Regions from separate parts of the Saccharopolyspora sp. SCSIO 74807 genome, predicted to be linked through region 1. Evidence: riboswitches for the same ligand, from Rfam matches in the RefSeq annotation. Region 1 holds a riboswitch; the other holds the start of a gene.
The links. Region 1 has a riboswitch for S-adenosylmethionine ahead of thrC (threonine synthase). Riboswitches for the same ligand answer to the same signal wherever they lie in the genome.
Positions count from the first base shown of each region.

Region 2: another riboswitch for S-adenosylmethionine. It lies ahead of V1457_RS11395 (hypothetical protein); the one in region 1 lies ahead of thrC (threonine synthase).

Region 1 covers NZ_CP146100.1:3,078,710-3,083,902, forward strand. Annotated here, with positions in the region: gene V1457_RS14200 (DNA internalization-related competence protein ComEC/Rec2) at 1-348, shown strand, start outside; gene thrC (threonine synthase) at 417-1,688, opposite strand; SAM riboswitch class I at 1,701-1,828, opposite strand; gene holA (DNA polymerase III subunit delta) at 1,935-2,918, shown strand; gene rpsT (30S ribosomal protein S20) at 2,992-3,252, opposite strand; gene V1457_RS14220 (cold-shock protein) at 3,696-3,899, shown strand; gene V1457_RS14225 (VOC family protein) at 3,994-4,374, shown strand; gene lepA (translation elongation factor 4) at 4,476-5,193, shown strand, end outside.
Region 2 covers NZ_CP146100.1:2,476,541-2,481,733, forward strand. Annotated here, with positions in the region: gene V1457_RS11385 (resuscitation-promoting factor) at 42-1,610, shown strand; gene rsmA (16S rRNA (adenine(1518)-N(6)/adenine(1519)-N(6))-dimethyltransferase RsmA) at 1,792-2,667, shown strand; SAM riboswitch class I at 2,870-2,957, shown strand; gene V1457_RS11395 (hypothetical protein) at 2,962-3,231, shown strand; gene V1457_RS11400 (ATP-binding cassette domain-containing protein) at 3,352-4,353, shown strand; gene V1457_RS11405 (4-(cytidine 5'-diphospho)-2-C-methyl-D-erythritol kinase) at 4,564-5,193, shown strand, end outside.

The sequences.
Region 1 (5,193 bases):
ACCACGCCGCACGGGCGGATCCTGCTCACCGGCGACGTGGAACTACCCGGCCAGGGGGAACTGCTGGATTCGAGGGCGAACCTGCGTGCCGAAGTGCTCAAGGTCCCGCACCACGGCTCGCGCTACACCACGCCTCGTTTCCTCGCGGCCGTAAGACCGCGGCTGGCTGTGGTCAGCGTCGGCGCGGGCAACAGCTACGGACATCCGAGCCCGCTGGTGCTCGGCGAACTGACCCGAATGGGCACCCGAGTGTTGCGCACCGACCAGTCCGGCGACGTCGCGATCGTGCAGGACGAGCAGGGCAGGCGAGCGGTCGAGCGCGGCGATCCGGTCCGCCCGGAGAACTGAGCCGAGCATCTGGACCACCGCGGCTTGCGCTCCGCGAGCCGCGCACGCGCGCGGCCCGCGGCGGACGGTCACAGACCCAGCGCCTGGTTCACCGAGTCGGTGTTCGGGGCGACGGTCGCCTTCGGGCCGACCTGGTCCTGCACGGCGTCGAGCGTCTTGAGGCCGTCGCCGGTGATCAGCAGCACCGTCTCCTCGTCCGGATCGATCTTGCCCGCCTCGATGAGCTTCTTCGCGGTCGCGACGGTGACCCCGCCCGCGGTCTCGGCGAAGATGCCCTCGGTCCGGGCCAGCAGCCGGATGCCGTCGACGACCTCCTGGTCGGTGACGTCCTCGATGGCTCCGCCGGTGCGGCGCACCGTGTCGAGCACGTACGGCCCGTCGGCCGGGGCGCCGATCGCCAGCGAGCGGGCGATGGTGTCCGGGCGCACCGGCTGCACCACGTCCTGCTGGCTCTTGAACGCGGTGGAAACCGGGGAGCACCCGGCGGCCTGCGCGCCGAAGATCTTGTACGGGCTCTCCTCGACAAGGCCGGTGTGCTGCAGCTCGCGGAAGCCCTTGTCCACCTTGGTCAGCTGCGAGCCGGAGGCGATGGGCACCACGATCTGCTCCGGCAGCCGCCAGCCGAGCTGCTCGGCGACCTCGAAGCCCAGCGTCTTGGAACCCTCGGAGTAGTACGGGCGGACGTTGACGTTGACGAACGCCCAGTCCTCGTGCTCCCCGGCCAGCTCGGTGGCCAGCCGGTTCACATCGTCGTAGTTCCCGTCGACCGCGAGCAGCGAGCCGTCGTAGACCGCGCTCATCAGGATCTTCGCGCGCTCCAGCGTGGACGGGACCAACACCACCGAGTCCCAGCCCGCGCGGGCCGCCGCGGAGGCGACCGCGTTCGCGAGGTTGCCGGTGGAGGGGCAGGCCAGCACCCGGAAGCCGAACTCGCGGGCGGCGGCCAACGCGACCGCGACCACGCGGTCCTTGAAAGAATGGGTGGGGTTGCCGGTGTCGTCCTTGACCCAGATCCGCTTGACGCCGAGCGCCTTGGCGAGGTTGTCGGCACGCACCAGCCTGGTACAGCCGGGTTCGGTGTTCGGGTGCTCCTCGACGTTGCTCGGCACCGGCAGCAGGTGCTTGTAGCGCCAGATGGAGCGGGGGCCTGCCTCGATGTCCTCGCGGCGCACGCGGCCGAAGTCGTAGGCGACCTCCAGCGGCGAGAAGTCCTCCAGCGACACGAATTCCGGGGCCAGCGGCTGGCGATGTCCCTCTTCCTTGGACACCAATTCGACGGCCGGACCGAGGTCGTAGGCCGTCTTGGCGGTGGAGTTCGTGTGTTGGGCGGCAGCGGTCATCGCGAGGTCCTTTCCTCATCTATCCCGCGGGCGGGTCGGAATTGGCACCGAATTCTTCGACTGCCTCGCGCGAGCCGCGAATGGTCGAGATGGTTGCCGGGGCTTCTACGGGCCGTTCCCTCTGCCCCTCTGGATGAGCTATTCGGTTGTACCGGCAACGTTACGGGACGGCGCCGCACCATGGCCAGGGGCGCCCGCGCAGCGGGAACGCCCGGCAGTGCCGGACGGTCATGCGACGATGCCCCTATGAGTTCTCCGTCGGTGGTCCGCGACCCGCTGCACTTGATCCTCGGTGACGAAGAACTGCTGGTGGAGCGGGCTTTGCACGAGACGGTGGGCGCGGCGCGGGCGGCCGACCCGGAAACCGAGCTGCGCCGGATCAAGGTGAGTGAACTCACCCCCCCAGAACTGGATGAACTGCTCAGCCCATCGCTTTTCGCGGAGAGCCGGGTAGTGGCCTTGGAGGCGGCGCAGGACGCCGGCAAGGAGATCGCCGAAGCGGTTCTTTCGCACGCTCGGCAACCCGCCGAAGGGGTCGTGCTCGTCGTCGTGCACAACGGGGGCGGGCGCGGCAAGAACGCCAAGGAACTGCCCGGCGCGCTGCGCAAGCTCGACGCCCGGGTGACCGAATGCCAGAAGATCACCAAACCCGCGCAGCGGGAGGCGTTCGTGAAGGACGAGGTGCGCCGCGCCGGCGGCCGCATCGACGCCGCCGGAGTCAGCGCGCTGATCGAGACCGTCGGCTTCGACCTCCGCGAGCTGTCGTCCTCGGCTTCCCAGTTGGTGGCCGACACCGGCGGCAAGGTCGACGAGAACGCCGTGCGCCGCTACCACCGCGGCCGCGCCGAGGTCACCGGGTTCGTCGTGGCGGAGAAGTCGGTCACCGGCGACCGTGCGGGTGCGTTGGAGGCGCTGCGCTGGGCGCTGCAACTCGGTGTGGCGCACGTGCTGATCGCGGACGCGCTGGCCGATTCGGTGCGCACCATCGGACGCGTCGCCGCTTACGGTCGCGGGGATCCGTTCCGGCTGGCCGGTGAGCTCGGTATGCCCGCATGGAAGGTGAAGAAAGCGCAGGCGCAGTCGCGGGGCTGGAGCAGTACGACGGTGGCCGATGCGTTGCAAGTCGTCGCCGCGCTCAACGGCGAGGTCAAGGGGATGGCTGCGGACGCCGACTACGCGTTGGAGCGCGCAGTGCGCAGGCTCGTCGACCTGCATTCCACCCGGGCTTGAGACACGAAAAACGGGGTCCGCTCCCGTTGGGAACGGACCCCGTTCTCGGATCGGCCTGCGCGAGCTGGGCCGCTCAGAGCACGTTGGCGCGCTTGGCCATCGCGGACTTCTTGTTGGCCGCCTGGTTGGCGTGGATGACCCCCTTGCTGGCGGCCTTGTCCAGGGTGCGCGCGGCGACGCGCTGCAACTCGACGGCCTTGTCCTTGTCGCCGGCGGCAGCGGCCTCGCGGAACTTGCGGATGGCGGTCTTGACCTCGGACTTGACCGACTTGTTCCGCAGCCGGTTCTGCTCGTTGGTCCTGATCCGCTTCATCGCGGACTTGATGTTGGCCACTGCTGGCGCCTCTTTCCTCGCTCGGACTCGTCGTGCCGCACTTGTACGGCGCTGCTTCCTCCGGTGCTCGAGCACCCGACGAACGCAGCCTTCCTCCCTGGCGGAACGCCGCACGGCACGGCTGTCCATGCTAGCAACGCCGTGTCGCACGCCCGGCTGCGGCTAGGTCTTCGGCGCATCGAGTCCGCCCGTGGCTCCCCGGGGCGGTCGGCCCTGCTGGCGGCCGGTGAAATGAGACCCACACCACCGGCGGGTCGCGGGAATGATCGGGGCGGCGGTGTGGTTGTATGAGTCGGCCGATTTTTGTGTTCGTGTTCGACACGCTCGCGAAAGTTGCGGGCGCGACTCTAGTCCCTGCGCAAGCTGGAGAGTTCGCCGTCTGGACTAGGCCCCGGTGGTCGCAGAGTGCGGCGCCGGTACTCATCCGCTGTGAGGAGACAGAGATGGCACAGGGCACCGTGAAGTGGTTCAACTCGGAGAAGGGCTACGGCTTCATCTCCCCCGACGGTGGCGGCCCGGACGTGTTCGTGCACTACTCCGCGATCGACGGCACCGGTTTCCGGACCCTCGAGGAGAACCAGACCGTGACCTTCGAGATCACCCAGGGTCAGAAGGGTCCGCAGGCCAGCGGCGTGCGCGCCGTCTGAGACCGCTGATCAACGCATCGAGCCCCGCACCGTCCGGTGCGGGGCTCGATGTCGTTCAGGGCCCGGACGGCCGCTACGGGGTACAACGGTGCGCATGGAGATCCTGAACAGCCGCATGATCCTGCGCCCGCTGGACCCGGAGCGTTCGCTGCGCTTCTACCGGGACGTGCTCGGGTTGGCGATCTCCCGGGAGTTCCCCGGTGGCACCGTCTTCTTCCTCGGCCAAGGTTTCATGGAACTGTCCGGCCAGGGCGAGCGCGGTCCGAGCCCGGACCAAGTCCTGTGGTTGCAGGTGCGGGACGTGCGCGCCGAGTACGAGCGGCTCACGCGCTTCGAGGTGCCGGTGGTGTCCGAACCCGCCCGGCAGCCCTGGGGCTTGGTGGAAGCGTGGATCACCGACCCCGACGGGATGCGGATCGCGCTGATCGAAGTTCCCGAGGACCACCCGATCCGCGCCGACCAGCGGGACACCTGAACCCCCGGGCATCCTCCGCGGAGTTGGGCATCGGCCACCGGTCGTGGCGTGGGACGATGTGCGGTGAAACCGCGCGCCCCCGAGATCCCGAGGAACACCGAGTGAGCAGCTTCGCCGATACCACCTTCACGGACCCGGAGCGCATCCGGAATTTCTGCATCATCGCGCACATCGACCACGGCAAGTCGACGCTGGCGGACCGGATGCTGCAGCTGACCGGGGTGCTCGGCGAGCGCGCGTACCGGGCGCAGTACCTCGACCGGATGGAGATCGAGCGCGAGCGCGGCATCACGATCAAGGCGCAGAACGTGCGGATGCCGTGGAACGTCGACGGCCTTGACCACGTGCTGCACATGATCGACACACCTGGGCACGTCGACTTCACCTACGAGGTGAGCCGTTCGCTGGCGGCTTGCGAGGGCGCGATCCTGCTGGTCGACGCCGCGCAGGGCATCGAGGCGCAGACGCTGGCGAACCTCTACCTGGCGATGGAGCACGACCTGCAGATCATCCCGGTGCTGAACAAGATCGACCTGCCCGCGGCCGAACCGGACAAGTACGCCGCCGAGCTCGCGCACATCATCGGCTGCGAAGCCGACGACGTACTGCGGGTTTCGGCCAAGACCGGGGACGGCGTCGGTGCGGTGCTCGACGAGGTGGTGCGCCAGGTTCCCGGCCCGGTGGGCGTGCACGATTCGCCGCCGCGCGCGATGATCTTCGACTCGATCTACGACACCTACCGCGGCGTGGTCACCTACATCCGGGTGGTCGACGGCAAGATCACCCCGCGGCAGCGGATCCGGATGATGTCCACCGGCG
Region 2 (5,193 bases), 600 kb from region 1:
GACGCTGCGGAGAGCTTCCGCTTTCGAGAGGTAGCGACCCTGTGAACGGACGCGGCATTCCCGGTGCCCATGCCAGCAATTCCCGCGGCAATACCGGCCGGGACCACGGCTACTGGGCCGATTCGCTTGAACCGGTTACGGACTGGTTCACCCCGGTGAGCAAGGAGCAGCCCACCGCGGTCGGCGTGCTGGACCGGCCGGTCGAACTCGATCGCGAGAGCGATCTGGAGATCACCGCCGACCACGGCTTCGCCCCCATCAGCGGCGGGAACTACCCCGCCGCCGACCACCCCAGCTTCCCGCCGGGAACACTGGACATCACCCCGGACGACGTCTTCGAGGCGCTCGGGCCGCAGGCCGACGAGATGCTCGCCACCGCCGACATCGACGTGGACGAGCTGATCCGGCTGGTCAACGCCGAAACCGTCGTGCTGCCGCCGCTGGTGCTGCCGGACGACGTGCCGGAGACCGACGCCGAGGGCAACCCGGCACCGGAGTTCGTCGAAGCCGTCACCGACTGGAAGCAGCGCTTCCTCAAGGGCGCGGTCGCCGCGGTGATCGTCACCCTGGCCGGCTCCGGCGGTGCCGCCGCGGCCATGGACAAGTCCGTGACCGTCGAGGTGGACGGCCAGGAGCGCCAGGTCAACACCTACGACTCCACCGTGGGTGAAGTCCTGCAGGAAGAGGGCATCAACGTCGGCCCGCACGACGCGCTGAGCCCGTCCCCGCAGGCCCAGGTCGGGCACAACGACACGATCACGCTGGACCGCGGCCGGCTGGTGAAGATGACCGTGGACGGCCAGCCCCGCGAGGAGTGGGTGCGGTCGGTGACCGTCGACCAGGCGCTGCGCCAGCTCGGCGTGCCCGCCGACGGCGCGTTCGTCTCGGCCGACCGGAACATGGAAGTGCCCGAGCAGGGCATGGACCTCACGGTCAACACCGCCAAGGACATCACCGTCACCGACGGCGGCGAGGCGCCGCGGCAGCTGACCACCACCGCGGTCACCGTCGACGACCTGGTCAAGGAGCAGAAGCTCCAGCTCGGGCCGGAGGACCACATCACCCCCGGCGGCGACCAGAAGATCACCGACGGCGCGCAGGTGCAGATCAACCGCACCGGCAGCAAGGTGGTCAACCTGACGCAGCCGGTGCAGCCGCCCGTGCAGGAGATCGTCGACGACTCGATGTTCCAGGGCGAGGAGAAGGTCGAGAAGCAGGGCACGCCCGGCGAGAAGATCGTCTTCACCCGCATCACCACCAAGAACGGTGAGGAGACCGGGCGCGAGGCGGTCGGCGAGAAGATCACGAAGGAAGCCACGCCGACGGTCAAGCGCGTCGGTGGCAAGGAACCGCCGAACAGCGCCATCTGGGACAAGCTGGTGCAGTGCGAGGCCGGCGGGAACTGGGCCATCAACAGCGGCAACGGCTACTACGGCGGCCTGCAGTTCGACAAGCAGACCTGGAGCGCCTTCGGCGGCGACCAGTTCGCGGCCTATCCGCACCAGGCCAGCCGGGAGCAGCAGATCCAGGTCGCGACCAAGGTTCGCGACTCGCGCGGCGGCGGCTACGGCGCTTGGCCGGGCTGCTCCTCCAAGCTCGGTCTGAGCTGACCCGCACGATCACCAAGTGAGCGGACCGTTCGCCCGGCATGCCCGGCCGAGCGGTCCGCTCACTTCGTTCTCCCGGCACTAACCACTCCCGATCGGAAGAACGGTCCGTTCGCTCGGAGTCGGCGGGTAGTGCGGCGGGCCGCGCGCAGGGCCGGGTGCGGGCGCGGGTAGGTTCTGGTGCGTGGAAAGTGACGCGGACAGGGCGCGGTTGCTGGGGCCCGCCGATGTTCGCCGGCTGGCGGAGGACCTGGGGATCCGCCCCACCAAGAAGCTCGGCCAGAACTTCGTGCACGACCCGAACACCGTGCGCCGCATCGTCGGCGCCGCCGGGCTCACGGCCGACGACGTGGTCCTGGAGATCGGCCCCGGATTGGGCTCGCTCACGCTGGCGCTGCTGTCGGCGGCGCGCGGGGTCGTCGCGGTGGAGGTCGATCCCGCGCTCGCGGAGCGGCTGCCGCGCACGGCGGCCGAGTTCGCCCCGGGCCTCGCGGACCGCCTCCGAGTGCTCAGCGCCGACGCGTTGCGGGTGCACGCCGACGACTTCGCAGCAGACCCGCCGACCGCGCTGGTGGCGAACCTGCCGTACAACGTCGCCGTGCCGGTGGTGCTGCACCTGCTGGCGGAGCTGCCGTCGCTGCGCAAGGGCCTGGTGATGGTGCAGTCCGAGGTCGCCGACCGGCTCGCGGCGAAACCCGGCGGCCGCACTTACGGGCTCCCGAGCGCGAAAGCGGCGTGGTTCGCCGAGGTGCGCCGCGCGGGCCCGGTGCCGCGGACCGTGTTCTGGCCGGTGCCGAACGTGGATTCGGGCCTGGTTTCGTTCTCCCGCACCGATCCGCCGTCGAGCGCGGACCGCGCCGAGGTGTTCCGCGTGCTGGACGCCGCGTTCGCGCAGCGGCGCAAGACGTTGCGGGCGGCGCTGTCCGGATGGGCCGGTTCGGCGGCGCGTGCCGAGGAGTTGTTGCGCGCGGCCGGGGTCGATCCGACGGCTCGCGGCGAGCAGCTCACGGTCGAAGATTTCGCCCGGGTGGCCGCAGCGGGCGCCGAATCCGTGCGCTGAGTTCCCGGCGACGCGGCAGGGCGCTTCCGCCGATCACTCCAGGCGAGTGGCGAGCGCGCAGTCTGACTACCCAGTGTGTCCGGGCTGGATCTGTTGATCAAGGTCAGCGACTCGGCCAGGTGGTGTGATCTGCCGAACGATTCCACATAGTGACCAGTGTCGCCTTGCGTTCGCGGACACGACTGGGTTCTACTATCCGGGAAATCCATCCCGAGCGGCCGAGAGACCTGGCTCGACGACGCCGCAGCAACCACCCCGTGGGCAGGTGCTAACGCCAGGGCCGATGGAGTCGACGTGTTTGAAACTCCGCTGACCGGCGCCCGGCCCGGGTTCGCCCAGTCCGCGTTCGCTCAGTCCGGGTCCGCCCAGCTCGGGAGCGCCCAGCTCGAGATCGCCCAGCTCAAGATCGCGCTGCCCGGCAGCACGGGCGCGCAGCACGACAAGCTCCGGCGAACCGCCCGCGGCGGCCGCGCCCGCGCGCGCTCCGCGCCGCACGGGCTCGCGCTCACCCAGCGCCGCATCATCGATCAAGGACGGCGCACGACCACGGCCTGTCGCGGCTAGCTGCCCGAGCCACCGAATCCGGTCCGCCGGGCCGGTTCGGGCCAGCGAACCAGCGTTTCCTTCCGGCCGGTCGATGCGCAGCAGCCTGCGCTCCCGGAGTGAGCTGATGTGGAGCCGAACATGATCACTGTCGAGAACCTGAGCAAATCCTTCCGCGGCGAATCCCGCGCAGGCGCCGTCGCGCTCGACGACGTGTCCCTGGAGGTCCCCGCCGGGTCGGTGTGCGGCGTGGTCGGTCCCAGCGATGCGGGCAAGTCCGCCCTCGCCCGCTGCGTCGGGTTGCTGGACAAGCCGGACCGCGGTGCCGTGAAGATCGACGGGACGAACCTCTCCGCGCTGGACGGCGCCGCGCTGCGCGCCGCCCGCAGACACATCGGCGTGGTCCCGGACGGCGACTCGCTGCTGCGCCAGCGCACCGCCGCGGGCAACGTGGCGCTGCCGCTGGAAGCCGCCGAGATGCCCGGGCCGCAACGCCGCGCCCGCGTCGCCGAACTGCTCGACCTGGTCGGCATGACCGACAAGGCGCCGCTGCACCCGGAACAGCTGACCGACGGCCAGCGGCGGCGGGTCGCGGTCGCCCGCGCGCTCGCGGCCAAGCCCTCGGTCCTGGTGGCCGACGAGCCGACCGCCGGGTTGGACTCGTCGACCGCGGAGGCGGTGCTGACGGTGCTCGACCGCGCGCGCTCCGAGCTGGGTGCCACGGTGCTGTTGACCACTGGGGACACCGCCGTGGTGCGGCGCATCGCCGACGAGGCGGTGGTCCTCGACGGCGGCCGGGTCGTCGAGCAGGGCAAGGTGCTCGACCTGGTCTCCGAGCCGGGCAGCCGCCTCGGCACCAGCTTGCTGCCGGAGGCCGGATCCGGCCGCAGGCACGACGTGGTCGCCGAGGTGGTGCTGGTCGGTTTCGCCGCCGTCGGCGCGCTGCTGCCGGAAGCGGCCGGGCGGTTCGGCGTGGACCTGGCCGTGCTGGGCGGCGGCATGACGCGGCTCGGGGACACGCCGGTGGCGAAGTTCCGCATCGGGCTCACCGGTGAGCGCTCCGAGGCCGCGCTGAAGTGGATGGTCGACCGGGACGCGCAGGTGCGCCGCACTCCGGTCAGCGTCGAAGGCGTGGCCGCCTGATCCCCGAACTGGGATCGCGGAAATAGCAGACGGCGTCCCTTGCGGTGCCGCTGCACTCGGAATCCTCCGAAGCGCGCAGCAGCGGCACAAGAACCGACCGGCCGCCGGCCGAGCCCGTGCACCGGGCTCGACCGGCGGCCGCGTGCTGCGAAGTCGGTGCTGGGGCGGCACCCGGATCGCGCGGACACGTACGCTCTAGGAGTGCTCTCCGTGGTACCCACCCCCATCACCGTGCGTGTTCCGGCCAAGGTGAACCTGCACCTGGCGGTCGGCGACGCTCGCCCGGACGGTTACCACGAGCTGGTCACCGTCTTCCAGGCCTTGTCGCTGACCGACGAGGTCACCGTGCACAGCGCCGACGAGCCGGGCATCGACGTCCGCGGCGACGGCGCCGACTCGGTGCCGACCGGGCAGAGCAACCTGGCGTGGACGGCGGTGCGGCTGCTGGCCGAGCACTCCGGCCGCGACCCGGAAGAGCCGGGCGTGCAGGTCTCGATCCGCAAGGGCATCCCGGTGGCCGGCGGAATGGCGGGCGGCAGCGCCGACGCCGCGGCCGCGCTGCTGGCGCTGAACACGCTGTGGCGCCTGGAGATCGGGCGCGACGAGCTCAGCGACATCGCCGCCAAGATCGGCAGCGATGTGCCGTTCGCGTTGCAGGGCGGCACCGCGCTGGGCACCGGCCGCGGCGAGCGGCTCGTGCCGGTTCTCGCCAGGCACACCTTCCACTGGGTGATCGCGCTGGACCGCCGCGGCCTGGAAACCCCCGGTGTGTACGGCGAGCTGGACCGGTTGCGCGCCGACACCGGGCCGAACCGGGTCGGCGAGGTCGAGCCGCTGCTG